DNA from 3 places in the Streptomyces sp. NBC_01296 genome. Region 1 is predicted to be linked to each of the others. Evidence: riboswitches for the same ligand, from Rfam matches in the RefSeq annotation. Region 1 holds a riboswitch; each other region holds the start of a gene.
The links. A riboswitch is a leader RNA that binds a small molecule or an ion and turns the genes downstream of it on or off. The one in region 1 is predicted to bind cyclic di-AMP.
Positions count from the first base shown of each region.

Region 2: linked by a shared signal. The riboswitch ahead of OG299_RS11525 (M23 family metallopeptidase) and the one ahead of OG299_RS23775 (transglycosylase family protein) in region 1 are both predicted to bind cyclic di-AMP.
Region 3: linked by a shared signal. The riboswitch ahead of OG299_RS08440 (LysM peptidoglycan-binding domain-containing M23 family metallopeptidase) and the one ahead of OG299_RS23775 (transglycosylase family protein) in region 1 are both predicted to bind cyclic di-AMP.

Region 1 is NZ_CP130720.1:5,213,661-5,223,354, reverse strand. Features, by position in the region: gene OG299_RS23795 (Ppx/GppA phosphatase family protein) at 1-24, opposite strand, end outside; gene OG299_RS23790 (DUF501 domain-containing protein) at 21-569, opposite strand; gene OG299_RS23785 (FtsB family cell division protein) at 644-1,132, opposite strand; gene eno (phosphopyruvate hydratase) at 1,237-2,523, opposite strand; gene OG299_RS23775 (transglycosylase family protein) at 2,844-3,545, opposite strand; cyclic di-AMP (ydaO/yuaA leader) riboswitch at 3,548-3,719, opposite strand; gene OG299_RS23770 (LysM peptidoglycan-binding domain-containing protein) at 3,996-5,036, opposite strand; gene OG299_RS23765 (cytochrome P450 family protein) at 5,139-6,413, opposite strand; gene OG299_RS23760 (globin domain-containing protein) at 6,544-7,740, shown strand; gene OG299_RS23755 (nucleoside triphosphate pyrophosphohydrolase) at 7,748-8,749, opposite strand; gene OG299_RS23750 (SurA N-terminal domain-containing protein) at 8,836-9,462, opposite strand; gene OG299_RS23745 (YfhO family protein) at 9,655-9,694, shown strand, end outside.
Region 2 is NZ_CP130720.1:2,582,772-2,592,465, reverse strand. Features, by position in the region: gene OG299_RS11540 (DNA gyrase/topoisomerase IV subunit A) at 1-2,349, opposite strand, end outside; gene OG299_RS11535 (M16 family metallopeptidase) at 2,585-3,925, shown strand; gene OG299_RS11530 (M16 family metallopeptidase) at 3,946-5,313, shown strand; cyclic di-AMP (ydaO/yuaA leader) riboswitch at 5,498-5,656, shown strand; gene OG299_RS11525 (M23 family metallopeptidase) at 5,670-6,464, shown strand; gene OG299_RS11520 (GntR family transcriptional regulator) at 6,666-7,331, shown strand; gene OG299_RS11515 (HPr family phosphocarrier protein) at 7,499-7,780, opposite strand; gene OG299_RS11510 (bifunctional acetate--CoA ligase family protein/GNAT family N-acetyltransferase) at 7,965-9,694, shown strand, end outside.
Region 3 is NZ_CP130720.1:1,796,580-1,806,273, reverse strand. Features, by position in the region: gene shc (squalene--hopene cyclase) at 1-563, shown strand, start outside; gene OG299_RS08460 (phosphorylase family protein) at 563-1,258, shown strand; gene hpnH (adenosyl-hopene transferase HpnH) at 1,264-2,292, shown strand; gene OG299_RS08450 (aspartate aminotransferase family protein) at 2,289-3,671, shown strand; gene OG299_RS08445 (tyrosine-protein phosphatase) at 3,738-4,559, opposite strand; cyclic di-AMP (ydaO/yuaA leader) riboswitch at 4,871-5,047, shown strand; gene OG299_RS08440 (LysM peptidoglycan-binding domain-containing M23 family metallopeptidase) at 5,050-6,033, shown strand; gene OG299_RS08435 (SGNH/GDSL hydrolase family protein) at 6,202-6,987, shown strand; gene OG299_RS08430 (MBL fold metallo-hydrolase) at 7,153-8,349, shown strand; gene OG299_RS08425 (sensor histidine kinase) at 8,600-9,694, shown strand, end outside.

The sequences.
Region 1 (9,694 bases):
GTCGATGCCGGCGACCCGGGTCACGCGTCGGACTCCTTCGTCTGCGCCTTCTCCGCGCACGGCGTGACGCAGGCGCCCTTGGCCCACCACTCCGGCAGCATCGCCAGCGCCTCGTCGCCGAACGGGTTCACCCCGGGGCCGGCGGCGAGCGAGTGGCCGACCAGCACGTGCAGGCACTTCACCCGGTCCGGCATCCCGCCGGCGCTCGGGAAGCCCTGGAGCACCTCGATGGCGTCGCGGCGACGGATGTAGTCCTCGTGCGCGGCCTGGTAGGCGGCGGCCAGTTCGGGGTCCTCGGCGAGCCGGGCCTGCATCTCCTTCATCACGCCGTTCGCCTCGAGGGTGCCGATCGCGGAGGCCGCGCGCGGGCAGGTGAGGTAGTACGTCGTCGGGAAGGGCGTGCCGTCGGGGAGGCGCGGGGCGGTCTCCACCACGTCCGGCTGGCCGCAGGGGCAGCGGTGGGCGATGGCGCGCAGCCCGCGCGGCGGGCGGCCGAGCTGCTGCTCGAACGCCTCGATGTCCGCGTCGGTCGGCTCGGTCCGGTCGGTCTGGGGCGGGGGCGTCTGCATGCCTGGAGGAAGTCTCTTCGTTCTCGTGGGTGGGTGCGGTGCTCGGGGTGCGGTACTCGGAGTGCCGTTGCCGGTCACTCGCCGGGGCGGTCGGCCTTGTCGACGCCGTCCCAGACGTTCGAGTACCAGGGCCGGTCGGATCCGGCCGTTCCGGTGCGGTGCCGCTCGGCGGCCCCGGCCCCGGGGTCGGTCATGATGTAGCTGATCTCGCCCGGGCGGACGAAGTGCAGGTGCTTGCGCGCCTGCTGCTCCGCGTACGCGTTGTCCTGCCAGCGGGCCTTCTCGTCGCGCAGGCGCTCGAGGCGCCGGCTCGCGGCCTCGGCGGCCCGCTGCTGCTTCGCGATCTCCGAGCGCTGGGAGACGTACTGGCGCATCGGATACGCGAGGGCGACGACCAGCGTACAGAGGACGAGCACCAGGAGCGCGGCCCGGCCGGTGAGCCGGCTGCGGCGGACCTGACGGCGCGTCTGCGAGCGGTAGACGTGGGCGGCGGTCCGCTCGCCGAGCTGCTTGAGCCTGGTCGCGGTGGAGAAGGTGGAGAACCGATCCCGGTTCCCGGCCATTGATCCCGCCTCCCCTTGTACGCGGTACGCACTACGCAATACGTCCCCGCACACGGTACGGGACCGAGTGCGGGGACGTACGGAAGCAAGAGCGTGGTTAACCCTTAGCCCTTGAAGCGCGGGAAGGCGGAGCGGCCCGCGTACACCGCGGCGTCGTCGAGGATCTCCTCGATGCGCAGCAGCTGGTTGTACTTGGCGACGCGGTCCGAGCGGGCCGGGGCGCCGGTCTTGATCTGACCGCAGTTCACGGCGACGGCGAGGTCGGCGATGGTGACGTCCTCCGTCTCACCGGAGCGGTGCGACATCATGCACTTGAAGCCGTTGCGCTGGGCCATCTCGACGGCGTCGAGGGTCTCGGTCAGCGAACCGATCTGGTTCACCTTGACGAGCAGGGCGTTCGCGGAGCCCTCCTCGATACCGCGGGCCAGGCGCTCCGGGTTGGTGACGAAGAGGTCGTCGCCGACGATCTGGACCTTGGTGCCCAGCTTGTCGGTGAGGGTCTTCCAGCCGGCCCAGTCGTCTTCGTACAGCGGGTCCTCGATGGAGACCATCGGGTACGCGGAGACGAGCTCCTCGTAGTACTCGGTCATCTCGGCGGCCGAGCGGGACTGGCCCTCGAACTCGTACTTGCCGTCCTTGTAGAACTCGGACGCGGCGACGTCGAGCGCGAGCGCGATGTCCTTGCCGGGGACGTAGCCGGCCTGCTTGATGGCCTCGACGATGAGGTCGAGCGCGGCGCGGTTGGACTCCAGGTTCGGGGCGAAGCCGCCCTCGTCGCCCAGGCCGGTGGACAGGCCCTTGGTGTGCAGGACCTTCTTGAGGGTGTGGTACACCTCGGCACCCCAGCGCAGCGCCTCGGAGAAGGACTCCGCGCCGATCGGGGCGATCATGAACTCCTGGATGTCCACGTTGGAGTCGGCGTGCGACCCACCGTTGAGGATGTTCATCATCGGAACGGGCAGCAGGTGCGCGTTCGGGCCGCCGAGGTAGCGGAAGAGCGGGAGGTCCGAGGCCTCGGACGCGGCGTGCGCGACGGCGAGGGACACGCCGAGGATGGCGTTGGCGCCGAGCGAGCCCTTGTTGTCGGTGGCGTCCAGGTCGAACATGGCCTGGTCGATCAGGCGCTGCTCGGTGGCGTCGTAGCCGACGAGCTCCGGGCCGATCTGCTCGATGACCGCGAGGACGGCCTTCTCGACACCCTTGCCCATGTAACGGTTGGGGTCACCGTCACGGAGCTCAATGGCCTCGAAGGCACCGGTGGAGGCGCCGGACGGAACTGCAGCACGGCCGGTGCTGCCATCGTCGAGGCCCACCTCGACCTCGACCGTGGGGTTGCCTCGGGAGTCCAGGATTTCCCGGGCTACGACGACGTCGATGGACGGCACGAGCATCTCCTTCTGGGATGTGACGCTGGGTGTGCGGTGGCATGTCAGGCCGTGGGATGGCCCCGCCGACTAGAGCCTAACCGGCTCCGGGCACTCGGCCAGCCGACCGCCCGCCTCCTGGGACGAAAAAGGGCCCGAATACCCGCCTTCCGGTACATAGGACTCTCGACTGCCGGCGTCCCGGCCGGGTCCGTGGCGGGACGGGGGAGGGGAACAGGAGGGGCTCGGGCCGGACAAACGCCGCCGCCCGGCGCGTGGGGGGAAGACGCGCCGGGCGGTGGGGATGCTGCGTGTTGTGCTCGCTGCCGCAGTTGTTGCGGCAGGGTTCAGCTGAGCTTCAGCTTCTGACCCGGGAAGATCAGGTCGGCGTCCGAGACGATGTCCTTGTTGAGCTCGAAGAGCTTCTCCCAGCCGCCCTTGACGCCGTTGGCCTCGGCGATGGTGCCCAGGGTGTCGCCGGGCTTGACCTCGTACGAGCCGTTGCCGGTCTTCGGGGCCAGGGCCTCGGAGCGCTCGGAGCGGGTCGTCGGAGCCTCGGAGCGCTTCGTCTCCTTCTTCGGCTCGGTCTTCTTCGGCTGGGTCTTCTTGGTCTCGGTCTTCTGCTCCGTCTTCTTCGGGGTGTCGGTCGTACCACCGCCGGTGTAGGAGGAGTTGGAGAGGCCGACGCCGCAGGACGGCCACGCGCCCTTGCCCTGGCCCTTGAGGACCTTCTCGGCGATGGCTATCTGCTGCGACTTGGAGGCCTGGTTGGCCTGCGCGGCGTAGGCCTTGCCGCCGTACGCGGCCCAGGTGGAGGACGAGAACTGCAGGCCGCCGTAGTAGCCGTTGCCCGTGTTGATGGACCAGTTGCCGCCGGACTCGCACTGCGCGACGCGGTCCCACTCACCGGAGGTGGCGGCGGAGGCCGAGCCGGCCGCCATCAGCGGGGCGGCGACGGCGACACCGGCGACGCCGGCGAGCGTGACGATGCGGGTGGTCCGCTGAATGGCCGTGGCGCGGCGGTGCTTGCCCTTGCCGGAAAGCAGCATGGAGTTCTCCTCACCGACGCCTACGAGGTGAGCTGTCGGGTTCGGGCTGATGAGTGCCCGGCCGTGCGACGTGGCGCACGACTTAACCCCTAGCCGTTTCCGCGGCCGTCTCTCAACGGCCGGTCCCGGCGCCTACCTTGGTTCCCCCGCTCCTGCCTTCGGCGCTTGACGCGACGACTGTTCCCCCCGTCCGCCGGCAGGATTCGGCGATGCGGTCGAAGGAGCCCGCGGTGGCGGGCGACTCAGAAGGTAGACACGTCTCTCCCCGATGTTCAACGAGGAACACCGGGGAGATGCGGCCCCTACTTGCGCTCCCTTTAGGGCCGTTTGCGCAGGTGAGGACGGGGTTTGCGGAAGGCTCCAGGCGGGACACGCCAGTTGACCGGAAGAGACACATGTCTCACTTGCAGATAACGGACATTCAGCTCTTTACGGATGCCCGAAGTGCCGTTATTTCTGCCTTAGATCCAGATTCTGACCGGGCTTGATCAGATCGGCGTCATTGCCGATGACCTGCTCGTTGGCCTGGTAGAGCGCGTTCCAGCCGCCCTTGAGCCCCTTGGCGGACGCGATGGTGGCCAGGCTGTCGCCCGCCTGGACGGTGTACGAGGGGGCCGACGCCCCCTCAGATGCCGCAGGCAGTTCCGGCGCGGGCGTACCACGGTGCTTGCCGGTGCCGGAGGTGTCCGGGATGGCACTCGGGTCGGTGGAGGCGCCCGGGGTGCCCGGGGCCGCGGGGGTGCCGGGGTTGGCCGGGACGACCGGAGCGGTCGGGTCCGCCGGGTTCCCGGGCGTGGTCGGGCTCCCCGGGGTCGTCGGCGCGGTGGGCGTCGTCGGGGCCGTGGGGGTACCCGGGTTCGCGGTCGGGTCGCCCGGGAGCACCGGGACGGTCGGCGACGTGGACGGCAGGTCCGGGTCGGGCATGACGGGCAGTCCGCTGTTCGGCGCGAGCGGCGCCGGCGGGATCGTGAAGTCCGGGGCCGGGGTCGGGGCGCCGAAGTCCAGCGCCTTCACTCCGGAGCCGCCCTTCGGGACCGAGTGGTCGGGGCGCGAGGGGCTCGGGGCGACGGGGCCGAGCGTGCCGGGCAGGCCCGGATCCACGGTCGCGGCGGGGGCCTGCTGGGTCAGCCCGGCCGACTCCGAGCACTGCCCCCACGCCTGGGGGCCCTGGCTGCCCAGCACCCGCTCGGCGACGGCGATCTGCTGCGAACGGCTGGCGAGGTCGGGGCGCTCGGCGAAGTCGAGGCCGCCCGAGGAGTTCCACTGCTCCTGCGTGAACGAAAGTCCGCCGTAGGACCCGCTGCCGGAGTTGGCGCTCCAGGAGCCGCCGCTCTCGCACTCGGCGACCTTGTCCCACGTGGAGGTGTCCGCCGCGCTCGCGCCGGTGGCAGCGAGAAGTGGCAGGGCCAACGCGGAACCGGTGACTCCGGCGGTGACGACTATCGCGGGTACCTGGCGGGGGCGTCTGTGGCGGCCGTTCCCGGAACGCATGAGCTGCACCTTTCGCATAACGGCTGGGTAACGGCAGAACCTAGCCTTCTTGGCATGCAAGTCACAACTCTTGGCGTGCGCTGACTTCCGGTCAGGGGACGTTCAGGTGTTTCGGGGTGTGAACCGGACGGGAAGAGTGCGCAGGCCACGCATGATCAGACCCCCGCGCCAGCGAAGCTCGTTGGGCGGAAGAGCGAGTTCCAGATCCGGCAGACGCGTCAGCAAAGTCGCAAGCGCCGTCTGCCCCTCAAGTCGTGCGAGCGGAGCACCCAGGCAGTAGTGGATGCCGTGCCCGTATCCGAGGTGCTGGTTGTCGGTGCGGGAGAGGTCGAGGGTGTCCGGATCGGCGAACCGCTCGGGATCCCGGTCGGCCGCGGCGAGGACGACGAGCACCGGATCGCCGGCCGCGATGTCCTGGCCCCCGAGGGTCAGCGGCTCGGTGGCGAAGCGCCAGGTGGCCAGCTCCACGGGGCCGTCGTAGCGGAGCAGCTCCTCGATGCCGGTCTCCAGCAGGCCGCTCTCGCCGGCGGCGAGCGAGTCCTGGAGGCGGGTGCGCTGATCGGGGTTCATGAACAGGGCATGTACCCCGTTTCCGATCAAATTGACCGTGGTTTCGAAACCCGCGAACAGGAGGATGAAGGCCATCGCCGTGGCCTCGGCCTCCGTCAGGTGGTCCCCGTGGTCGCTCGCGCGGATCAGGTCGGAGATGAGGTCATTGCCCAGATCATCCCTTTTGCGGTGGATGAGTTCACCGAGATAGGTCCGCATCTGCTTCACGGAGCGGGCGACCCCGCCGCGCGGGCCGCCGCCGTGCCGGATCATCATCCCGGCCCAGTCGCGGAAGTCGTCCTGGTCCTCGCGCGGTACGCCGAGCATCTCGCAGATGGCGTAGATGGGGAGCGGGAAGGCGAACTCGTGGATGAGGTCCGCCTCCCCCTTGCTCACGAACTGGTCGATGAGGTGGTCGGTCAGCTCCTGCACCCGCGGGGTGAACTCGGCCACCCTGCGCGGGGTGAACGCCTTCGACACCAGCCGCCGCAGCCGGGTGTGGTCCGGCGGGTCGATGTTGAGCAGATGCGTCATCAGCTCCGCCTTGCGCTCCCCCGGGATCCCGGTCTTGCCCTTGGCGTGCGCCGGCTCCGCGTGGTGCGCCGGGTTCTTGCTGAGCCGCTGGTCGGCGAGGGCCTGGCGGGCGTCGGCGTACCGGGTGACCAGCCAGGCCTCGACCCCGCTGGGGAGCTTGGTGCGGTGCACCGGGGAGTGCTCCCGCAGCCAGGCGTACGCCGGGTACGGATCGGTCGCGAACTCCCAGTCGAACAGGGTCGGGCCCTGGGGAGGAGTGCTGTCTGCGGGGGCTGCGGAGGTCGGCTCGTGCACCCGCTGACCGTATCCCGCGGGCAGGCCGCCATCCCATATGGGTCGTTCGCCGCGGCTGTCCGTAGATCCGCCATCGCTTGACCTCGCGTTCCCCGGTCCTCCTACTTTCGGTTCTGTGGATGCGAGGATCTTGAAGAGCAGTTTCGCGGTGGTGGAGAGAAGGGCCGAGCACGCGGTCAAGTACTTCTACTCCCACCTCTTCTGGCACAACCCCGGGATCCGTGAGCTCTTCCCGGCCTCCTCCGAAGACATGGAACGCCAGCGCGACCGGCTCTTCGCCGCACTGACCCACGTGGTCGCCCACATGGACGACGAGGGCCTCCTCCCCTATCTCCACGACCTCGGCCGCGACCACCGCAAGTTCCTCGCCAGGCCCGAGCACTACGCGGCCGTCGGCTCCAGCCTGCTCGCCGCGCTCGCCCGGACCTCCGGCGAGGCCTGGACCCCGGGCGTGGAGAAGGCCTGGTCCGAGGCGTACCAGGTGGTCGCCGACGCCATGATGGAAGGAGCCGCTTCGAGCGAGGACCCGCCGTGGTGGGACGCCGAGATCGTGCGCCACCTCCAGTACGGGCAGGACATGGCGGTGCTGACCCTGCGCCCGCACGCCCCCTTCCCCTATCTCCCCGGCCAGTACGTGAGCGTGAGCAGCGAGCGGGTCCCGAGGATCTGGCGCACGTACTCCCTGGGGAACGCCCCGCGCCCGGACGACACCCTCGACCTGCACGTCAGCCGCATCGAGCAGGGCCGGCTCAGTACCGCCCTGGTCCGCGAGGCCCGGCCCGGCGAGATGCTGCGGCTCGGCGCGGCCGGCGGGCAGCTGACCTTCCGCCGCGCCGACCGGCCGGTCAGCCTCATCGCGGCGGGCACCGGCTGGGCCCCGATCCGGGCCATGCTCGAGGAGCTCGCCGGGCAGCCCCCCGATCAGGACGTACGGCTCTTCGTCGTCGCCCGGGACGCCGCCCACCTCTACGACCGGCCGCTGATCGACGAGTACGCCGCCGCCTTCGGCTGGCTCGGCGTCACCTACATCACGCCCGCCCCCGGGCAGCACCGCAACCAGGCCACCGGGCGGCTCGCGACCGCGCTCGGCCACCGGGCGCTCTGGCCCGACCAGGACGTCTACCTCAGCGGCCCGCCGCCGTTCATCGACGAGACCGCGTACGTGCTCCGGGAGCTCGGCGCCCTCCCCGGGCGGATCTTCCACGACTCCGTACCCGCCGCCGGCACGGGCCACGGCCCGAACGGCCGTCCCCTGGGCTTCGGGGAGTGGTTCCTGGGCCGCCCCGCACCGCACTGGCACAACCCGTCGGGGCGCGCGCCCCGCTAGGCATGCGCTACTCGCCGACGCCCTCGGCGGCGCGGATCGCGTCCCGGTAGACGCGGGCCGCGGCGCGCAGCGCGGTCTCGGGGTCGACGCCCGCCGCCTCGGCGCGCGCCGCCAGTTCCAGCAGTTCGTACCCGATGCCCTCGCCGCGGGGCAGCTCCACGGGCACGCCGCCCGTGCGGACCCGGCCGGCGAGCTTGGCCGCGAGCGCGAGACCGGGCTGGGCCAGCGGGATCCCGTCGGTGACCGACTCCCGCTGCTTCTCGACCGCCTTGGTGCGCTGCCAGTGCGCGCTGACGTCCTCCGGGGTCTGCGCGTCCGCGTCCCCGAAGACGTGCGGGTGCCGGTGGATCAGCTTCTCGACGAGGCTGCCGGCCACGTCGTCGATGGAGAACGGCTCTGCGCCGTCGCCGGGACGGCCTTCCTCGGCGATGCGCGCGTGGAAGACGACCTGGAGGAGTACGTCGCCGAGCTCCTCGCGCAGCGCCTCGCGGTCCCCGTCCTCGATGGCCTCGACCAGCTCGTACGCCTCCTCCGTGGCGTACTTGACCAGTCCCTCGTGGGTCTGGCGCGAGGTCCAGGGGCATTCCCGGCGGACCCGGTCCATCACCTGGACGAGGTCGAGCAGGCGGGCGCCGGGCAGATCGTAGGAGCCGGGCAGCAGCTCGAGGTCGGGCATGTCGACGCGGCCGGAGCCGGCGAGCCGGGCCAGTCCGTCGGTGAGCCGCTGGTCGCCCTCGCCGCCCGGGATCACCACGATCGTGCGGCCGCCGGCGCAGGCCTCGACCAGCGCGTGCGCGTCCGGGGTCTCGTGCGCGACGTCGACGCCCGCCTCGCGCAGGTACGGCAGCTGCGGGTGGCCCGGGTCGGCGCACAGCACCCGGTCCGCGGCGTGCAGGCTCTGCCAGGCGGGCCAGGACAGCAGGCCGGGGGCGACCCGGTGGCTGGCGGTCAGCAGGACGATCCGGCCGGCGGCGGTGTCGCCGGCAGCGGCAGGACCGGCGGCGGGCACGGCGGGGGCGGGTTCGGCGGCGTGGTCGTTCACCCTCCGAACCTACCTCCTCCCCCAGCCTCCGGCCGGGGGTGCCCCCAGGCGGCTCAGGCTCCGGCGGGGGCCTGCTCGGGCCGGGTCCGCTGGACGATCCAGGGGGTGTCCTGGTCGCCGAGCACGATCTGCTGCGCGTCCCAGACGCCGTAGCGCGGGTTCACCTCGATGTGCAGCGCCTTCGCGGCGGAAGCGAGCTTCTCGACGGCCTTGTCCTGGCTGCCGTAGTGGTCGAAGAGCTTGTCGCGCAGCAGCTTGAAGCGGGCGTCGGCATCGAGCTGGCCGGGCGCCAGCTGGGCCTGCTCGAGGGCGGCCGCGGCCAGCTTCTCGCTGCCGCCGGCCTTCTCCAGCTGGGCCGTGCGGAAGTCCTGGACCTCCTTCTCGCCGACGCTCACGCCCGCCTCCTTCGCGGCGCGTTCCAGGACGACGGTCTGGATCATCTTGTTGAGCTTGACGCGCTCCAGGCCGGGCGAGGCCTGGATGAGCTGCGCGGCGGTCGGCCCGGACTCGTTCTGCGCCGCGCGGACGTCGCCCACCTGGGCCTGGAGCGCGGAGGTGGTGATCCGTTCGCCGCCGACGACGGCCGCGGTGCCGGGGCGGGCCTGACCCGAGCAGGCGGACAGCAGGGGGGCCGCCGCGAGCAGGGCGGCGGAGACGGAGAGCGCTGTGCGACGGTGCAAAGGAGCCTCCAGGGCCGGGAGATTGTGCGTCGGTGCACAAGGGCCGTGCGGTGATCGATGGTATGCAGTCAAGCGGTTCCGAGCCACCGCTTCGACCAACGATTCCCGGGGTGTTGGGGTACGCGTCTGTTGATGTCACCGCCACCCCCCGGCCACCCTTTGGTCCACCGGCGCTGCCAAAGTCGGCCCACCATGTCGACACCGCACCGCTCGCCGCGCCGCCGGAGCCTGC
Region 2 (9,694 bases), 2.6 Mb from region 1:
GGCCGCGCGGACCGGCGCGTTGCCGGCCCAGGCCAGCACCAGCAGGTCCTCGCCCTTCAGGAACCGCTGGCAGCGCACGCCGCCGGTGGCCCGGCCCTTGCGCGGGTACTGGTCGAACGGGGTGAGCTTTCCGGACAGCATCGAGTCGTCCAGCGTCCCCTGCGAGCCCGCCACCGTGAACACCACGGCGTCCCGTGCCGGGTCGATCGCCGAGAAGTGGATCACCTTGGCGTTCTCGGAGAGCTTGATGCCCGCCATGCCGCCAGCGGGGCGGCCCTGCGGGCGCACCTGGCCCGCCGGGTAGCGCAGCAGCTGGGCGTCGTCGGTGAGGAAGACCAGGTCCTCCTCGCCCGTGCGCAGTTCGACCGCGCCGACGATCCGGTCGCCCTCCTTGAGGGTGATGACCTCCAGCTCGTCCTTGTTCGCCGGGTAGTCCGGCACGACCCGCTTGACCACGCCCTGCTCGGTGCCCAGGGCCAGGCCCTGCGAGGACTCGTCCAGCGAGGTCAGGCAGATCACCTTCTCGTCCGCCTCCAGCCCGGAGAGGAACTCCGCGACCGGGGCGCCGCCCGCCAGGTTCGGCGCGGCGTGGGTGTCCGGCAGCTGCGGCAGGTCGATCACCGACAGCCGCAGCAGGCGCCCGTACGAGGTGACCACGCCGACATCGGCCCGGGCGGTCGCGGCGACCTGCGAGACGATCAGGTCGTGCTTCGCGCGGGCGCCGCCCTCCTCCTCCGGCAGCGCCTCGCCGTTGGCGGTGCGCGCCAGCAGGCCCGTCGAGGACAGCAGGACCCGGCACGGGTCGTCCGCGACCTCCAGCGGAACCGCGGCGACGGCCGTGCCCGCCGACTCCAGCAGGACCGTACGGCGCTCGGTGCCGAACTTCTTCGCGACCGCCGCGAGTTCCGTGGAGACCAGCTTGCGCAGCTCCGTGTCGGACTCGAGGATCCCGGTCAGCTCGTCGATCTCGCCCGTGAGGCGGTCGCGCTCGGACTCCAGCTCGATCCGGTCGAAACGGGTGAGCCGGCGCAGCGGGGTGTCCAGGATGTACTGGGTCTGGATCTCGCTCAGCGAGAAGCGCTCGATGAGCCGCTCCTTCGCCTGCGCCGAGTTGTCGCTGTCCCGGATGATCCGGATGACCTCGTCGATGTCGATCAGGGCCACCAGCAGGCCCTCGACCAGGTGCAGCCGGTCGCGCCGCTTGCTGCGGCGGAACTCGCTGCGGCGCCGCACGACCTCGAAGCGGTGGTCGAGGTAGACCTCGAGCAACTCCTTGAGGCCGAGCGTCAGCGGCTGGCCGTCGACCAGCGCGACGTTGTTGATGCCGAAGGACTCCTCCATCGGCGTCAGCTTGTACAGCTGCTCCAGCACGGCCTCGGGGTGGAAGCCGTTCTTGATCTCGATGACCAGGCGCAGGCCGTGCGAGCGGTCCGTGAGGTCCTTGACGTCCGCGATGCCCTGGAGCTTCTTGGAGCCGACCAGGTCCTTGATCTTCGCGATGACCTTCTCGGGGCCGACCGTGAAGGGCAGTTCGGTGACGACCAGGCCCTTGCGGCGCGCCGTCACGTTCTCCACCGCGACCGTCGCGCGGATCTTGAACGTGCCGCGACCGTTCTCGTAGGCGTCCTTGATCCCCGAGAGGCCCACGATCCGGCCGCCCGTGGGCAGGTCCGGACCCGGCACGAAGCGCATCAGCGCCTCCAGGTCCGCCTGCGGGTAGCGGATCAGGTGGCGGGCGGCCGCGATGACCTCGCCCAGGTTGTGCGGGGGCATGTTGGTGGCCATGCCGACCGCGATCCCGGAGGCGCCGTTGACCAGCAGGTTCGGGTACGCCGCGGGCAGCGCGACCGGCTCCTGCTCCTGGCCGTCGTAGTTGGCGGTGAAGTCGACGGTGTCCTCGTCGATCGACTCCGTCATCAGCGACGTGGCATCCGCCATCTTGCACTCGGTGTAACGCATCGCGGCCGGCGGGTCGTCGTTGCCGAGCGAACCGAAGTTGCCGTGGCCGTCGACCAGCGGCAGCCGCATCGAGAAGGGCTGGGCCATGCGCACGAGGGCGTCGTAGATCGACGCGTCACCGTGCGGGTGCAGCTTGCCCATGACCTCGCCGACGACGCGGGCGCACTTCACGTAGCCGCGGTCGGGGCGCAGGCCCATCTCGTTCATCTGGTAGACGATGCGCCGGTGCACCGGCTTCATGCCGTCGCGGGCGTCGGGCAGGGCGCGGGAGTAGATCACCGAGTACGCGTACTCGAGGAAGGAGCCCTGCATTTCGTCGACGACGTCGATGTCGAGGATCTTCTCCTCGAAATCCTCCGGCGGCGGGGTCTTCGTGCTGCGGCGGGCCATCGCTGCGCGGCTCCTTAACCAAGAAAGAAGGTGTGCTGGGGGTCTTGCGGGTGGTGTGGCGGGTGGTGTGACAGGGGCTGACGGGGGTTGTCGCGGACCATTGTGGCCCGAGGCACCGACAACGCCGACTCCGACCCAGGTCTGAGCCGGGAACTTCTCCGGTCCCCGACGCGCTTGCATACAGTGGCAGGTCTGACGGAAATCTCTGCATCGCGATCGAAGGGACCACATGCCCATGGGTCACACGGCCACAGCCCAGGCCGGCTCCGGCGGCCTCACAGCGACCGAGCACAGGCTGGCCAACGGCCTGCGCGTGGTGCTCTCCGAGGATCACCTGACCCCGGTCGCCGCGGTCTGCCTCTGGTACGACGTAGGCTCGCGCCATGAAGTCAAGGGGCGAACCGGTCTGGCTCACCTCTTCGAGCACCTGATGTTCCAGGGCTCGGCGAGCGTACCCGGCAACGGCCACTTCGAGCTCGTCCAGGGCGCCGGCGGTTCGCTCAACGGCACGACCAGCTTCGAGCGGACCAACTACTTCGAGACCATGCCGACCCACCAGCTGGAGCTCGCGCTCTGGCTCGAGGCGGACCGGATGGGCTCGCTGCTGGCAGCCCTGGACGACGAGTCCATGGAGAACCAGCGCGACGTCGTCAAGAACGAGCGCCGCCAGCGGTACGACAACGTCCCGTACGGCACGGCCTTCGAGAAGCTGACCGCCCTGGCGTACCCCGAGGGCCACCCGTACCACCACACCCCGATCGGCTCCATGGCCGACCTGGACGCAGCCTCCCTGGAGGACGCCCGCACCTTCTTCCGTACGTACTACGCGCCCAACAACGCGGTGCTGTCGGTCGTCGGCGACATCGACCCCGAGCAGACGCTCGCCTGGATCGAGAAGTACTTCGGGACCATCCCCGGGCACGACGGCAAGCAGCCGCCGCGCGACGGCGCGCTGCCCGAGATCATGGGCGAGCAGCTGCGCGAGGAGATCGTCGAGGAGGTCCCGGCCCGCGCGCTGATGGCCGCCTACCGGCTCCCGCACGACGGCACCCGCGAGTGCGACGCCGCCGACGTGGCGCTGACCGTCCTGGGCGGCGGCGAGTCCTCCCGGCTGCACAACCGCCTGGTACGCCGCGACCAGAGCGCCGTCGCGGCCGGCTTCGGCATGCTGCGGCTCGCCGGAGCGCCCTCGCTGGGCTGGCTGGACGTGAAGACCTCCAGCGGGGTCGAGGTGCCCGACATCGAGGCGGCCGTCGACGAGGAGCTCGCGCGGTTCGCCGCCGAGGGCCCGACGGCCGAGGAGATGGAGCGCGCCCAGGCGCAGCTGGAGCGCGAGTGGCTGGACCGGCTGAGCACGGTGGCCGGCCGCGCCGACGAACTCTGCCGCTTCGCCGTACTGTTCGGCGACCCGCAGCTGGCGCTCAGCGCCGTCCAGCGGGTCCTTGACATCACCGCCGAGGAGGTGCAGGCCGTGGCCGCGGCCCGACTGCGCCCCGACAACCGCGCGGTGCTGGTGTACGAGCCGCTCCCGGCAGAGGCCGACGAGAACGACGAGACCGAAGGGGCGGAGCAGTGAGCGACACCGCAGCCGTCACGATGACCTTCCACCCGCAGCCGCAGGCCGGCCAGGCCCGGCCCTGGGCCTTCCCGGCGCCCGAGCGGGGCTCGCTGTCCAACGGGCTGACCCTGCTGCGCTGCCACCGCCCCGGCCAGCAGGTCGTCGCGGTCGAGGTCAACCTCGCCGCCCCGCTGGACGCTGAGCCCGCGGGCCTGGACGGCGTCGCGACCATCATGGCCCGCGCGCTCTCCGAGGGCACCGACAAGCACTCCGCCGAGGAGTTCGCGGCCGAGCTGGAGCGCTGCGGCGCCACGCTCGACGCGCACGCCGACCACCCGGGCGTGCGGGTCTCCCTGGAGGTCCCGGCCTCCCGGCTGGCCAAGGCGCTGGGCCTGCTCGCCGAGGCGCTGCGCGCGCCCGCCTTCGCCGACAGCGAGGTCGACCGCCTGGTGCGCAACCGGCTCGACGAGATCCCGCACGAGCTGGCCAACCCGCAGCGCCGCGCCGCCAAGGAGCTCTCCCGGCAGCTCTTCCCGGCCACGCTGCGGATGTCCCGCCCGCGCCAGGGCACCGAGGAGACGGTCGCCCGGATCGACTCCGCGGCCGTGCGCGCCTTCTTCGAGGCGCACGTACGCCCCGCCACCGCCACCGCGGTGGTCGTCGGCGACCTGACCGGCATCGACCTGGACGCCGTACTGGCGGACACCCTGGGCACCTGGACGGGCAACACCGCCGCGGCCCTCCCGGTGCCGCCGGTGACCGCCGACGACACCGGCCGCGTGGTCATCGTGGACCGGCCCGGCGCGGTCCAGACGCAGCTGCTCATCGGCCGGATCGGGCCGGACCGGCACGAGCGGGTCTGGGCGGCGCAGGTGCTCGGCACGTACTGCCTGGGCGGCACCCTCACCTCGCGCCTGGACAAGGTGCTGCGCGAGGAGAAGGGCTACACGTACGGCGTGCGCGCCTTCGGCCAGGTGCTGCGCTCCACCGCCGACGGCAAGGGCGCCTCGATGCTCGCCATCAGCGGCTCCGTGGACACCCCCAACACGGGCCCGGCGCTCGACGACCTCTGGAAGGTGCTCCGCACCCTCGCGGAGGGCGGCCTGACCGATGCCGAACGGGACGTGGCGGTGCAGAACTTGGTGGGCGTGGCCCCGCTGAAGTTCGAGACGGCCGCGGCCGTCGCCGGCACGCTCGCCGACCAGGTCGAGCAGGAGCTTCCGGACGACTACCAGGCCCGGTTGTACGCGCAGCTGGCCCAAACGGGCACGGTGGAGGCGACTTCGGCCGTCCTGGCCGCCTTCCCGGTGGACCGCCTGGTCACCGTCCTGGTGGGCGACGCCTCGCAGATCGAGGCGCCGGTGCGGGCGCTGGGGATCGGTGAGGTCACCGTCGTCACCAACTGACGGACATCCCAAGGGGCTCCGGTGGCTTGTCCACCGGAGCCCTTTTTGTCTGTTTAGTGGAGAGGTTGCTTGTATGCGGTGTGGCGTACGCAACAAAAAGGCGTGTCTGTTTGGCGATTGACTGATGATCCGCCTAGCGTCGGCCGTGCTGTCCGTCAGTTGTACGCGCCGCATCCGCGGCACCGGGCAGCGATCGCCGAGTCCCCGTCAGGCGCGAGCCTGGGGAGCCGGGGACCCACATGTGTCCCTGGGGTGAATCGGACCGCCTCGTCAGAGGGGGCCCGTAGGAGACCTTCCTGCTCCGAACCCGTCAGCTAACCCGGTAGGCGAGAAGGAAGGAAAGGATCAGCCCCTTCATGGCGTTTGGCAGTCGTGCCGCCGGTAAGCACCGTGGTTCCAGTCGTCTGAGCCGCAAGACCGCCGGCTACGCCGGCATAGCCGCCCTCGCCACCACCGGTGTCGTCGGCTCCCTCGCAGGCCCGGCGTTCGCCGCGTCGGACAAGGCCCCCTCCATGGAGGACACCGGCCTGAACGCCGTCGTGACGGCCGAGGACCTGCCGGTCCAGATCGAGGCCCAGGCCGAGGCCCAGGAGCACGCGGCAGAGGCCGCGGCTGCCAAGGCGAAGGCGGAGGCCGACGCGAAGGCGCGCGCCGCCGAGGCCAAGCAGAAGGCCGAGGAGAAGGCGAAGGCCGAGCGCGAGGCCGCCGAGCGCGCCGCCCGCGAGGAGGAGCGCAAGCGCCTCAACACCTTCGTCGCCCCCGTCGACGGCTCCTACATCAGCACCCAGTGGCACGCGGGCGGCGGCATGTGGTCCTCCGGCAGCCACACCGGCATCGACTTCCACGCGGCCTCCGGCACCTCGGTGCACGCGGTGGGCGCCGGAACCGTGGTCGAGGCCGGCTGGGGCGGGGCGTACGGCAACAACGTCGTCATCAAGCACAACGACGGCACCTACACCCAGTACGGCCACATGACCTCGCTGGACGTCTCCGTCGGCGAGCAGGTCACCCCGGGCCAGCAGATCGGCCTGTCGGGCTCCACCGGCAACTCCAGCGGCCCGCACCTGCACTTCGAGGCCCGTACCGGCGCCCAGTACGGCTCGGACATCGACCCGGTCGCGTACCTGCGCAACCACGGCGTCGACGTCTGACCCGCAGCACTTCACCGAAGGCCCCGGCTCCCCGAGCCGGGGCCTTCGCGTTGTGGCCGCAAGCGGCCGCATTGTGGCTGTAAATATTCGCGATTTCCGTCCGCGCTCGGAAAACATCGCGTGTTGCAATAGAGTCCCAGTACGATCCGAGCACGGTCGCGGCAATGGCGTCGGCAGTCGGAAATAGGCGGAGGTCCGGACTTGCGTATTCCTGCGCACGCGGTATGCACGGCAATCCGCGACGACATCGTCTCCGGAGTCTTCGAGCCGGGCGGCCGGCTGACCGAGGAGCTGCTGGCCCGCCGGTACGGGGTCTCCCGCGTCCCCGTCCGCGAGGCGCTGCGGACCCTGGAGTCCGAGGGCTTCGTCACCACCCGGCGGCATGCGGGCGCCTGCGTCGCCGAGCCCACCGAGCAGGAGGCGGCCGACCTCCTGGAACTGCGGATGCTGATCGAGCCGCTGGCGGCGGCCCGGGCCGCCCGCCGGCGTACCGAGGCCCACCTGAAGGTGCTGCGCGGGCTGGTCAGACTGGGCCAGGAGCGGGCCAGGCGGGGCCAGGGCGAGGATCTGCGGTCCCTGGGGGGCTGGTTCCACGAGACCCTCGCCCAGGCCTCCGGCAGCCCCGGGCTGATCGCGCTGCTGACGCAGATGCGGCACAAGGTCGCGTGGATGTACGCCGTGGAGGCGCCGGCCCGGCCTGTGGAGTCCTGGGCGGAGCACGGGGCGATCGTGGACGCGGTGGCGCGCGGGGACGCCGAGCGGGCGCGGGCGCTGACGGCGATCCACGCGGACCGGGCGGCCGGGGCGCACCGGCTGCGCGTGAGGACTTCGCAACATGCCGTAAACATGTCGGGCGGTCCGCATTAACAAATAGCGCGTATTACTGTGGAGGCGGCGGCCGAATTCACGGCGCATTGGCGGTGCATTCGCGGTCTCCCGGCACGGACGATGGAATTCCCGAAAACGAGGAAGCCGCGGCTCCGGAATTCCGGCGGCCGCGGCTTCGTCGCATGTCCGGGGGTGAACCCGAAGGGTCAGACGGTCTCGGGGAGCTCCTCGAGACCCTCGGCGACCAGCTTGGCGAGGCGGTCCAGCGCCGCCTCGGCGCCCTCGGCGTCGGACGCGAGGATGATCTCCTCGCCGCCCTGGGCGCCGAGGCCCAGCACCGCGAGCATGGACGCGGCGTTGACGGGGTTCCCGTCGGCCTTCGAGATGGTCACCGGGACGCCGGAAGCGGTCGTCGCGCGGACGAAGATCGAGGCGGGACGAGCGTGCAGGCCCTCGGCCCAGCCGACGTTGACGCGGCGCTCTGCCATGGTGATGCCCTTCAGGTTCTTACGGTTGTCTAGACCAGTCTCTCACGACGCCTCGAATGCTCCGACCGGCCTCAGGTTCGGATCCTCTGCCGTTCGACGTACCCCAGCTTGCACTTGTTTGTCCCTACTTGCCTCGCGCGCCGCGCAGGAGCTGTCCGGCCGGTCCGGGCCTTAAGATCGCCGCATGACCACCGCGTCGGACCCCTCGTACCCGGCCCACTGGGAAGCGGACGTCGTCCTGCGTGACGGCGGCACCGCCCGGATCAGGCCGATCACCACGGAGGACGCGGGCCGGCTGGTCAGCTTCTACGAGCAGGTCTCCGACGAGTCGAAGTACTACCGCTTCTTCGCGCCCTACCCCCGGCTGTCCGACCGCGACGTGCACCGCTTCACGCACCACGACTACGTGGACCGGGTCGGCCTCGCGGCGACCGTCGGCGAGGAGTTCATCGGCACCGTCCGCTACGACCGGATCGGCCCCGACGGCCGGCCCGCCTCCGCCCCCGCCGACGAGGCCGAGGTGGCCTTCCTCGTCCAGGACGCCCACCAGGGCCGCGGAGTCGCCTCCGCCCTCCTCGAGCACATCGGCGCGGTCGCCCGCGAGCGGGGCATCCGCCGGTTCGCGGCCGAGGTGCTGCCCGCCAACAGCAAGATGATCAAGGTCTTCACCGACGTCGGCTACCAGCAGAAGCGCAGCTTCGAGGGCGGCTCCGTCCACCTCACCCTCGACCTCGAACCCACCGCCGAGTCCCTGGCCGTGCAGCGCGCCCGCGAACAGCGTGCCGAGGCCCGCTCCGTGCAGCGGCTGCTGGCCCCCGGCTCGGTGGCGGTGATCGGAGTCAGCCGCTCCGGCGGGGGAGTCGGCGCGGCGGTGCTGCGGAACCTGCGCGACGGCGGCTTCCAGGGCCACCTGTACGCCGTGAACGAGGCCGTCACCACCGACCTGCTGGACGGCGTACGGGCCTACCGCGGGCTCGGCGACATCGACTCCCCGGTCGACCTCGCGGTGATCGCCGTCCCCGCCGAGCGCGTCCCCGAGGCCGTGGCCGCGTGCGGCGAGCACGGGGTGCAGGGGCTGGTGGTGCTCTCCGCCGGCTACGGGGAGAGCGGCGCGGCCGGGCTCGACCGGCAGCGCGAACTGGTGCGCCAGGTGCGCTCGTACGGGATGCGGTTGATCGGGCCGAACGCGTACGGCGTGATCAACACCGCGCCGGAGGTCGGACTCAACGCCTCCCTGACCCCGGCGCCCGCGCCGGTCCGGGGCCGCATCGGGCTGTTCACCCAGTCCGGGGCGATCGGCATCTCGCTGCTCTCCGCGCTGCTGCGGCGCGGCGAGGGCCTGTCGTCCTTCGTCTCGGCGGGCAACAGGGCGGACGTCTCCGGCAACGACATCCTGCAGTACTGGTACGAGGACGAGGCCACCGACGTCGCGCTGATGTACCTCGAAACCCTGGGCAACCCGCGGAAATTCACCCGGCTCGCGCGGCGGACGGCAGCCGTGAAGCCGGTGGTCGTCGCGAAGGGCGGCCGCCACACCCCGGCCGGGCACGTGGTCCCCGGGACCAGGCTCCCGGACACCACGGTCTCGGCGCTGCTGCGGCAGGCCGGGGTGATCCGCGTCGACACCGTGACGGAGCTGGTGGACGTCGGGCTGCTGCTGGCCTCGCAGCCGCTGCCGGCCGGGCCGCGCGTGGCGATCCTCGGCAACTCGGAGTCGCTGGGTGTCCTCACGTACGACGCCTGCCTCACGCAGGGGCTGCGGCCGGGGGCCCCGCTGGACCTGACCACGGCGGCGACGCCGGAGGACTTCCGAGAAGCGCTGGGGGCGGCGCTGGGCTCCGCCGAGAACGATGCCGTGATCGTCACCGTGATTCCGTGGGTGAACGAGCAGGAGCCGCAGGACGACCTGGCCGA
Region 3 (9,694 bases), 3.4 Mb from region 1:
TCACCGCCCACGTGGTGGAGATGCTCGCTGTCGAGGGCAAGGCCGCCGACCCGCGCACCCGGCGCGGCATCACCTGGCTGCTCGCCGAACAGGAGCCCACCGGGGCCTGGTTCGGCCGCTGGGGCACCAACTACGTGTACGGGACGGGGTCGGTGGTTCCGGCCCTGACGGCCGCGGGCTTCGCCCCGGCGCATCCTGCGATCCGGCGGGCCGTGCGCTGGCTGGAATCCGTACAGAACGAGGACGGCGGATGGGGCGAGGACCAGCGCTCGTACAAGGACCCGCAGTGGGCCGGGAAGGGCGCCTCGACCGCCTCGCAGACCGCCTGGGCGCTCATGGCGCTGCTGTCGGCGGGGGAGCGGGACGGCAAGGCCGTCGAACGGGGCATCGGGTACCTGGTGGAGACCCAGCGGGGGGACGGCTCCTGGGACGAGCCGTACTTCACCGGCACCGGCTTCCCCTGGGACTTCTCCATCAACTACCACCTGTACCGGCAGGTGTTCCCGCTCACCGCGCTCGGCCGCTACCTGTACGGGGAACCCTTCGCGCCGGGGGAGGCGTGATGGCGGCCGCCCGGGCCGGCGGGCCCGCGCCGCCGCCCGCCGGGTCGCCCCCCGCCCCGCTGCTGGTCGCCTGCGCCCTGCGCATCGAGCAGGCGGCCCTGCGCAGCGGCGGCGGCCGCGGCGCCGCCCGCCCCGAACCGGGCTACGCCGTGCTGCGTACGGGCATGGGCCCGCGCGCCGCCGAGCGGGCCGTCGGCCGGGCGCTCGCCGAGCCGGGGCTGCACCGGGCCCCCGTCCTCGCCACCGGGTTCTGCGCCGGACTGGTCCCCGGCATGAGCCCCGGCGACCTCGTCGTCGCCGAGGAGACCCGGGACCCGCGGGGCGCCGTCACGTGCGACGGCACCACCCTGCTCGCCGAGGCACTGGCCCGGGCCGCTCCCGGCCGGACCGTGCACACCGGCGCACTGACCGGATCCGACCACGTCGTCCGCGGCCAGGAGCGCGCCCAGCTGCGCGCCACCGGCGCGATCGCGGTCGACATGGAGTCCGCGGCCACCCTGTGGACGGCCACCCGGGCCGCCGCAGATGGCTGGAACCGTCCGGTTGCGGCCGTCCGGGTGATCGTGGACGCTCCGGAGCATGAGCTCGTCCGTATCGGCACGTTCCGCGGTGGAATATCGGCCTTCCGCGTACTGCGTGCCGTACTGCCCGCGTTTCATGACTGGCACCGTTCTTTGCTGCTCCCCAGGAGGTGAGCCAGATGGCCATGCCACTGCGACAGACCATCAGGGTCGGGACGTATCTTCTCGAACAGAAGCTCCGCAAGCGTGAGAAGTTCCCGCTGATCGTCGAGCTGGAGCCGCTCTACGCCTGCAATCTGGCCTGCGAGGGGTGCGGGAAGATCCAGCACCCGGCGGGCGTGCTCAAGCAGCGCATGCCGGTCGCCCAGGCGGTCGGCGCCGTCCTGGAGTCGGGCGCGCCCATGGTGTCCATCGCGGGCGGCGAGCCCCTGATGCACCCGCAGATCGACGAGATCGTGCGGCAGTTGGTGGCCAAGCGGAAGTACGTGTTCCTCTGCACCAACGCGATGCTGCTGCGCAAGAAGATCGAGAAGTTCACCCCGTCCCCGTACTTCGCCTTCGCCGTGCACATCGACGGGCTGCGCGAACGGCACGACGAGTCGGTCGCCAAGGAAGGCGTCTTCGACGAGGCGGTCGCCGCCATCAAGGAGGCGAAGCGGCGCGGGTTCCGGGTCACCACCAACTCCACCTTCTTCAACACCGACACCCCCCAGACGATCATCGAGGTGCTCAACTACCTCAATGACGACCTCAAGGTCGACGAAATGATGATCTCGCCCGCCTACGCCTACGAAAAGGCCCCTGACCAGGAGCACTTCCTGGGCGTCGAACAGACCAGGGAACTCTTCAAGAAGGCCTTCGCGGGCGGAAACCGGGCGCGCTGGCGGCTCAACCACTCCCCGCTCTTCCTCGACTTCCTTGAAGGCAAGGCGGATTTCCCCTGCACCGCCTGGGCCATTCCCAATTACTCCCTCTTCGGCTGGCAGCGCCCCTGCTATCTGATGAGCGACGGCTACGTGCCGACGTACCGGGAGCTGATCGAGGAGACCGACTGGAGCAAGTACGGCCGCGGAAAGGACCCGCGCTGCGCGAATTGCATGGCGCACTGCGGCTACGAGCCCACCGCCGTCCTCGCCACCATGGGCTCCCTCAAGGAGTCCCTGCGCGCGGCCCGGGAGACGGTCTCGGGGAACCGGGAGAAGCCGTGACCGGCTTCGACCTCCGCGCCCTGCTCGACGAGCGGGGCGGGGAACGGTACGAGCTGCACACCAGGCACCTCAACCACCAGCTGCCCCGGATGCTGCACACGATCGGCTTCGACAAGGTCTACGTACGGGCCGAAGGCGCGCACTTCTGGGACGCCGACGGCAACGACTACCTGGACATGCTGGGCGGCTTCGGCGTGATGGGCCTGGGCCGCCACCACCCGGTGGTCCGCCGGGCCCTGCACGACGTCCTGGACGCACAGCTCGCCGACCTGACCCGGTTCGACTGCCAGCCGCTGCCCGGGCTGCTGGCGGAGAAACTGCTCTCGTACAGCCCGCACCTGGACCGGGTCTTCTTCGGCAACAGCGGCACCGAGGCCGTGGAGACCGCCCTGAAGTTCGCCCGGTACGCCACCGGGCGAACGAGGGTCCTCTACTGCGACCACGCCTTCCACGGGCTGACCACGGGCGCGCTCTCGGTCAACGGGGAGGGCGGGTTCCGGGACGGCTTCGCGCCGCTGCTGCCCGATACGAAGATCGCCCTCGGGGACCTGGCCGCCCTGGAGCGGGAGCTGAAGCGGGGCGACGTCGCCGCCTTCGTCGTCGAACCGGTCCAGGGCAAGGGCGTGCTCGCGGCCCCGCCCGGGTTCCTGCTCGCGGCGCAGGAGCTGCTGCACCGGCACAAGGCGCTGCTGATCGCGGACGAGGTGCAGACGGGCCTCGGCCGGACCGGTGATTTCTACGCGTACCAGCACGAGCCGGGCGTGGAGCCGGACCTGGTGTGCGTGGCCAAGGCGCTGTCGGGCGGCTATGTGCCGGTCGGCGCGACCCTGGGCAAGGACTGGATCTTCAAAAAGGTCTATTCGTCCATGGACCGGGTGCTGGTGCACTCCGCCAGCTTCGGATCCAACGCGCAGGCGATGGCGGCCGGGCTGGCGGTGCTCTCCGTCATGGAGGACGAGTCGGTGGTCGCGAACGCCCGCGCGATGGGCGACCTGCTGCGCGGGCGGCTCGCGGCGCTCGTGGACGAGTACGAGCTGCTCCACGAGGTACGGGGGCGCGGCCTGATGATCGGCATCGAGTTCGGGCGGCCGTCCTCGCTCGGGCTGCGCAGCCGGTGGACCATGCTCCAGGCGGCCCGCAAGGGGCTCTTCGCCCAGATGGTCGTGGTGCCGCTGCTGCAGAAGCACCGGATCCTGGCGCAGGTCTCCGGCGACCATCTGGAGGTCATCAAGCTCATCCCGCCGCTGATCGTGGACGAGCGGGACGTCGACCGGTTCGTCGGCGCCTTCCGCGCGGTCATGGACGAGGCACACGGCGGGGGCGCTCTGATGTGGGACTTCGGCAGGACGCTGGTGAAGCAGGCCGTCGCCGGCGGCTGACGGCCTGCTCTCTTCGATCGTCTCCCGGCGGCGGCGGCGGCGTCGTCGGCCGGGCTGTCGCTCGGGTTATCGCTCGAGCAGCTGATCCCGCAGCCGGTCGAGGGTCTCGGGCGTGAGTCCGAGGCCCTCGGCGAGGTACCGGTCCACCCCGCCCCAGTGCTCGTCGATGGTGTCGAAGGCCGCCCTCAGGTACTCGGCGCGGGCGTCGAAGAGCGGGGCGAGCAGCTCCATCACCTCGGGGGAGCGGGCCTCGGGCGCGTCGCTGCCGCGGCGCACGCGGTAGCGACGGTGCGGGGCGTTGGACTCCAGGTAGTCCGCCACGATCGCGCCGCGCTCGACGCCCAGCGCGAGCAGGGTGACGGCGATCGACAGGCCGGCCCGGTCCTTGCCGGCCGCGCAGTGCATGAGCGCCGGCACGCTGTCCTCGGCGAGGGCGTGGACGACCCGGCTGTGCTCGGCGGTGCGGTTCTCGATCATCGCGCGGTACGAGTTGGTCATCCGGGCGGCGGCCTTTCCGTCGCCGAGGAGTCCACGGAGCTGTTCGACGCCGCCGTCGCGGACCATCTTCCAGAATTCTTTGCCGGCGGCCGGATCCGACAGCGGGATGTTGACGTTCCGTACGCCGGGGAGCTCGATGTCGGGCCCCTCCAGAGCGTGGTCGGCGTGGTTGCGGAAGTCGAAGACGGTGTGCAGGCCGAGCGATGTGAGGAATTCTGCATCGGTTTCGGTGGCATGTGCCAGATGTCCGCTACGGAATAGTTTTCCTGGCTTGACCCTCCGTCCGTCGGCGGTCGGCAGGCCGCCCACATCACGGAAGTTGCGCACTCCGGCCAGCTCCGGCTCCGGCAGGGGCTCCGTCCGCGGGGGCTGGGGTATCTGCTGGGTCACGGGAACTCCTCGGCGTCGTCGTGGGATGTCCGAATTGCGCTGGTTGGGACCAACTTGCCATCACTGGAGGCGAGATCGGGCGCAGCCCCGTGAGCCAGATCATACGGTGACCGTGAGTGCCTGATCGTCGAAGCCGAAAGGCCCGGCCGGGGCGGTTGTTGGCGGCGGGGAATGGACGGAGGGTGACCGGAATTCCGTCGAAATCCGCGGCCTGTGAATCCGTCAGGAAATTCGTGGCTTGTTCCGTGCGGCGGAACTCGATTACCTTCGCGATCGATCCGGATGGACCGCCGAATCCTGCCGCCGTCCGGGAACCGCACCCGACTATTCACGCGCGCGGCAGGAGCGGGGGAACCAGGTAAGCCGCTGTGCCCGATCTTTGTATCGGTGCAGCTCGGGGTGAAGCCGTACATGTTCCGTTCATGTGCGGCCGGACATCTCCAGTCCGAACCCGACAGCTCACCTCGCAGGCGACGGAGAGGAATTCGCCATGCCTGCAAAGGGTAAGCACCGCCGTCCCAAGTCCCGTTCCATGGCGCGCGGCTTCGCCGTCGCAGGCACCGGTGGTGCGGCCCTCGCGCTGCCGCTGCTGGGTGCCGCCGGCGCCCACGCGGCCGGCGCCCCGGCCGCCGCCCCCGCCGCGGCTCCCGTGCAGGCCCTGCAGGTTCCGGTGGCGCTGCAGGCCGCGCCCGCCGCTGCCGCGCAGGCCGCGCCGGCCGTCTACACGGTCGTGCCGGGCGACTACCTCTCCAAGATCGCCCAGGACCGCCACCTCTCGGGCGGCTGGCAGCAGCTGTACGCCGACAACCGCGAGGCAGTCGGCACCAACCCGTCGCTGATCCACCCCGGGCTGAAGCTGACCCTCGGTGCGCCGGGCGAGGCGGCGCCGGCCGCGCAGTCCGCTCCGGCCCCGGCGAAGAAGTCCTCGGCCTCGGCCTCGGCCTCCTCCTCCGACGACAAGGGGTCCGCGGACGCCGCGCCGGCCCCCGCCGCCCCCGCGGCCGCGGCCGCCGCCGCGCCCGCCAAGAAGAGCACCGCCGCCAAGTCCGCCGCCGGTACGGTCAGCGCCGCCGGCTTCGTCGCCCCCGTCGGCGGCGGGATCTCCACCCAGTACAAGACCCCCGGCGCCATGTGGTCCAGCGGCTACCACACCGGTGTCGACTTCATCGCGAGCTCCGGCACCACCGTCCGGGCCGTGGGCGCGGGCACCGTGGTCTCCGCCGGCTGGGCGGGCGCGTACGGCAACGAGGTCGTCATCCGGCACGCGGACGGCAAGTACTCCCAGTACGGCCACCTGTCCCAGCTCTCCGTCTCCGCCGGCCAGAGCGTCACCGGCGGCCAGACCATCGGCCTCTCCGGCTCCACCGGCAACTCGACCGGCCCGCACCTGCACTTCGAGATCCGCACCGGGCCGTCCTACGGCTCGGACATCGACCCGCTGGCCTACCTCCGCTCCAAGGGCGTGAGCATCTGACGGCTCCCGCCGTCGGAGCGAGGCAACCGGACACGTGAGGCCGGGACCCGAGGGGGGTCCCGGCCTCACGCCCTGTTATTCCGGACTGACCAGGTGGTATAGATCACGGCCCGTCAACCCCTTCCTACGATGGCGTAGGTCACGCACCGGGGTGAAAGATGTGTTCTCGTGGCAGCGACGAAGACGACACTCAAAACCATCGGCTCGTACGCGGCGATCGGGGACAGCTTCACCGAGGGTGTGGGGGACCCGGGGCCCGGGGAGACCTTTCTCGGCTGGGCGGACCGGCTGGCCGTACTCCTGGCCGATCAGCGCGACGAACACGAATTCCGGTACGCGAACCTGGCCGTGCGGGGGCGCCTCCTCGACCAGATCGTGGCCGAACAGGTCCCCCGGGCCAAGGAGCTCGCACCCGACCTGGTGAGCTTCTGCGCCGGCGGCAACGACATCATCCGGCCCGGCAGTGACCCGGACGACGTGGCGGAGCGGTTCGAGGCGGCCGTCGCCGACCTCACCGGAGCCGTCGGCCACGTCATGATCACCACCGGATTCGACACCCGGGGCGTGCCGGTCCTCAAGCACCTCCGGGGCAAGGTGGCCACGTACAGCGCCCATGTGCGCGCCATCGCCGACCGCTACGACTGCCCGGTGCTCGACCTCTGGTCGCTGAAGTCCGTACAGGATCGGCGTGCTTGGGACGACGACCGGCTGCACCTCTCGCCCGAGGGACACACCCGGGTCGCGCTGCGCGCCGCCCAGGTGCTCGGGTTCGAGGTGCCGGCCGACCCCGACCAGCCGTGGCCGCCGCAACAGCCGCGCGGCTCGGTGGACGTGACCCGGGACAACATCCAGTGGGCGCGGGAGTACCTGGTGCCGTGGATCGGGCGGCGGCTGCGCGGGGAGTCCTCCGGGGACCACGTGGAGGCGAAGCGTCCGGACCTGCTGCCGCTGTAGCCCGGCGCGGCAGCCGCGGGGTGGCCGAGCAGGGGACCGGGACGGGGGCAGGAGGATGGGGACGCGCGGCGGAATCCTTCGGGGCCGGTGCGCGTTGGCATGGTGATAGACCGGAAACCAGTACGGCCCCTCACGCCCATCCGTCCCACCCTCCCAGGAGGCGCTTTGACCGGCTCCCGTCCCCTGCGTCCACGGCTGCGCGCCCTGCGGCCCGAAGCCTTCGGCGCGGATCCGTCCGGCGCACGCCTGGAGCGGATCCACCGCTCGCCGAACTTCGCCGACGGCGTCTTCCAGAACCCGGTCGGGGCCCAGACCAGGCCTTCCGGCTCCATGATGGAGTTCGCCAAGATCTACTTCCACAAGGAGCAGCGGCTCCGGCGGAACCCCGGAGCTCCCATCCCGGTCTACCCGACGACCCTCGCCGAGCTGGCGAAGCCGCCGGTCAGCGGGCTGCGCCTGACCTGGATGGGGCACTCGGGCGTACTCGCGGAGATCGACGGGCGGCGGGTGCTGTTCGACCCGGTGTGGGGTGAGCGGTGTTCCCCCTTCCCGTTCGCCGGGCCCAAGCGGCTGCACCCCGTACCCGTACCGCTGGCCTCGCTGGGTCCGGTCGACGTCGTGGTGATCTCGCACGACCACTACGACCACCTCGACCTGCCGACCATCAAGGAGCTGGCCGGTACGGACACGGTCTTCGCCGTCCCGCTCGGCGTCGGCGCCCACCTGGAGCGCTGGGGGGTGTCTGCGGACCGGCTGCGCGAGCTCGACTGGAACGAGGGCACCAAGATCGCGGGCCTCTCGCTGACGGCCACTCCCGCCCGGCACTTCTGCGGGCGCGGCCTGCGCAACCAGCAGAACACCCTGTGGGCCTCCTGGGTCGTCGCGGGCGACGAGCACCGGATCTTCCACAGCGGCGACACCGGCTACTTCCCCGGGTTCGGGGAGATCGGCGCCGAGCACGGCCCCTTCGACGCCACGATGATCCAGATCGGGGCCTACTCGGAGTACTGGCCGGACATCCACATGACCCCCGAGGAGGGCATGCGCGCCCACCTCGACCTCCAGGGCGGGATCCCGCACGGCACGATGCTGCCGATCCACTGGGGCACCTTCAACCTGGCCCCGCACCCGTGGGACGAGCCCGGTGAGGGCACCGTGACCGCGGCCGGGGCCACCGGGGCGGCGATCGCGCTGCCGATCCCGGGCCAGCCGTTCGAGCCGGGCGACGCGGACGCCCCGAGCGAGCCGTGGTGGCGCCCGTTCGTGGCGTCGGCCCCGGTGCCCGCCACGCCGACCCGCCCGGTCGCGACCGCGCAGCCGCCGGCCGTGGCGCACGAGGAACCGGAGGCCGTCGGCTCCTAGGGGGTGTCTCGTCGATCGGGCCGGAGCAGCCGCCCGTTCGGGGGTCGTGCGTCGCGTACGGCGGCGGCGGACGTGCGCCCCCGGCGGATTCGGGCTGTCGTACGAGCGCTCCGCCAGGAGCGGGAAGCAGCCAGGTCAAGTTCCCCAACTGGCTGTCAGGGGCGGGATCGTGCGGTCTAGCGTGGGTATCCGGTGATCAACACCGGGCCCCGGAACCCCTGGAAGCCCGGGCCCCACGTAGAGGACGCCGATGTCCGGACTCCGCGCCGCCCGCCACGCCCCGTCGAGACACGCCGTCACCGGTCCCGGGCGGCAGATACTCCCCCAGTTGGTCCGCGCCGCCCTGCTGCCGACGCTCGCCGCGGCGCTCAGCGGAGCCGCCGCGGTCATCTTCACGCTGCAGCTCGGCGGGGGCGCGGGGGAGCGGGACGCCCGGCTGTGGCCGGTCCTGGCCGGCTGCGCCCTGCTCGTCGTCGGCGCGCTGGCCGCCGCCCTGCTCGGGGCCCAGCGCTCCGCCAAGGCCGTCCGGGACCGCTGCGAGGCCCTGCGCCGCTCCAGCGTGCGCGGCCGCCAAGAGCTGCGGACCGCCGCCGAGCGGTTGGAACGGGGCGAGCCGCCGGCCCGCCCGGTCCGCGGCGGCCCCACGGGACCGCCGGCCGGCAGCGACCCGGCGCGGGTGGACGAGTTCTGGCTGCTCTCCCAGGAGCTGCGCGGCGCCCGCGAACAGGCGCACACCACCCTCGTACGGCTGGCCGGCCCGGCCGCGCCGTCCGACAGTGACCGCAAGGTCGAGGTCTTCGTCAACCTCGCGCGCCGGCTTCAGTCCCTCGTGCACCGGGAGATCTCGCTGCTCGACGAGCTCGAGGACACCGTCGAGGACCCCGACCTCCTCAGGGAGCTCTTCCACGTAGACCACCTCGCCACCCGGATCCGCCGCCACGCCGAGAACCTGGCCGTGCTCGGCGGCGCCGCCTCCCGGCGCCAGTGGACCCGGCCCGTCGACCTGAGCGAGGTGCTGCGCTCCTCCGTCGCGGAGGTCGAGCAGTACACGCGGGTCAAGGTGGTGCCCCCGGAGGGCGGCACCGTACGCGGCCACGCCGTCGCCGACGTGGTGCACCTGCTGGCCGAACTCGTCGAGAACGCCACCGTGTTCTCCGCCCCCGACACCGACGTGGTGGTGCGCGCCGCACGGGTGACCTCGGGCATCGCCGTCGAGGTGGAGGACCGCGGGCTGGGCATGCCGGCCGCGGAGCAGCGCCGGATGAACGCGCTGCTCGTCGACCCCGACCAGATCAGCGTCCGGCAGCTGCTGGCGGACGGGCGGATCGGCCTGTTCGTGGTCTCG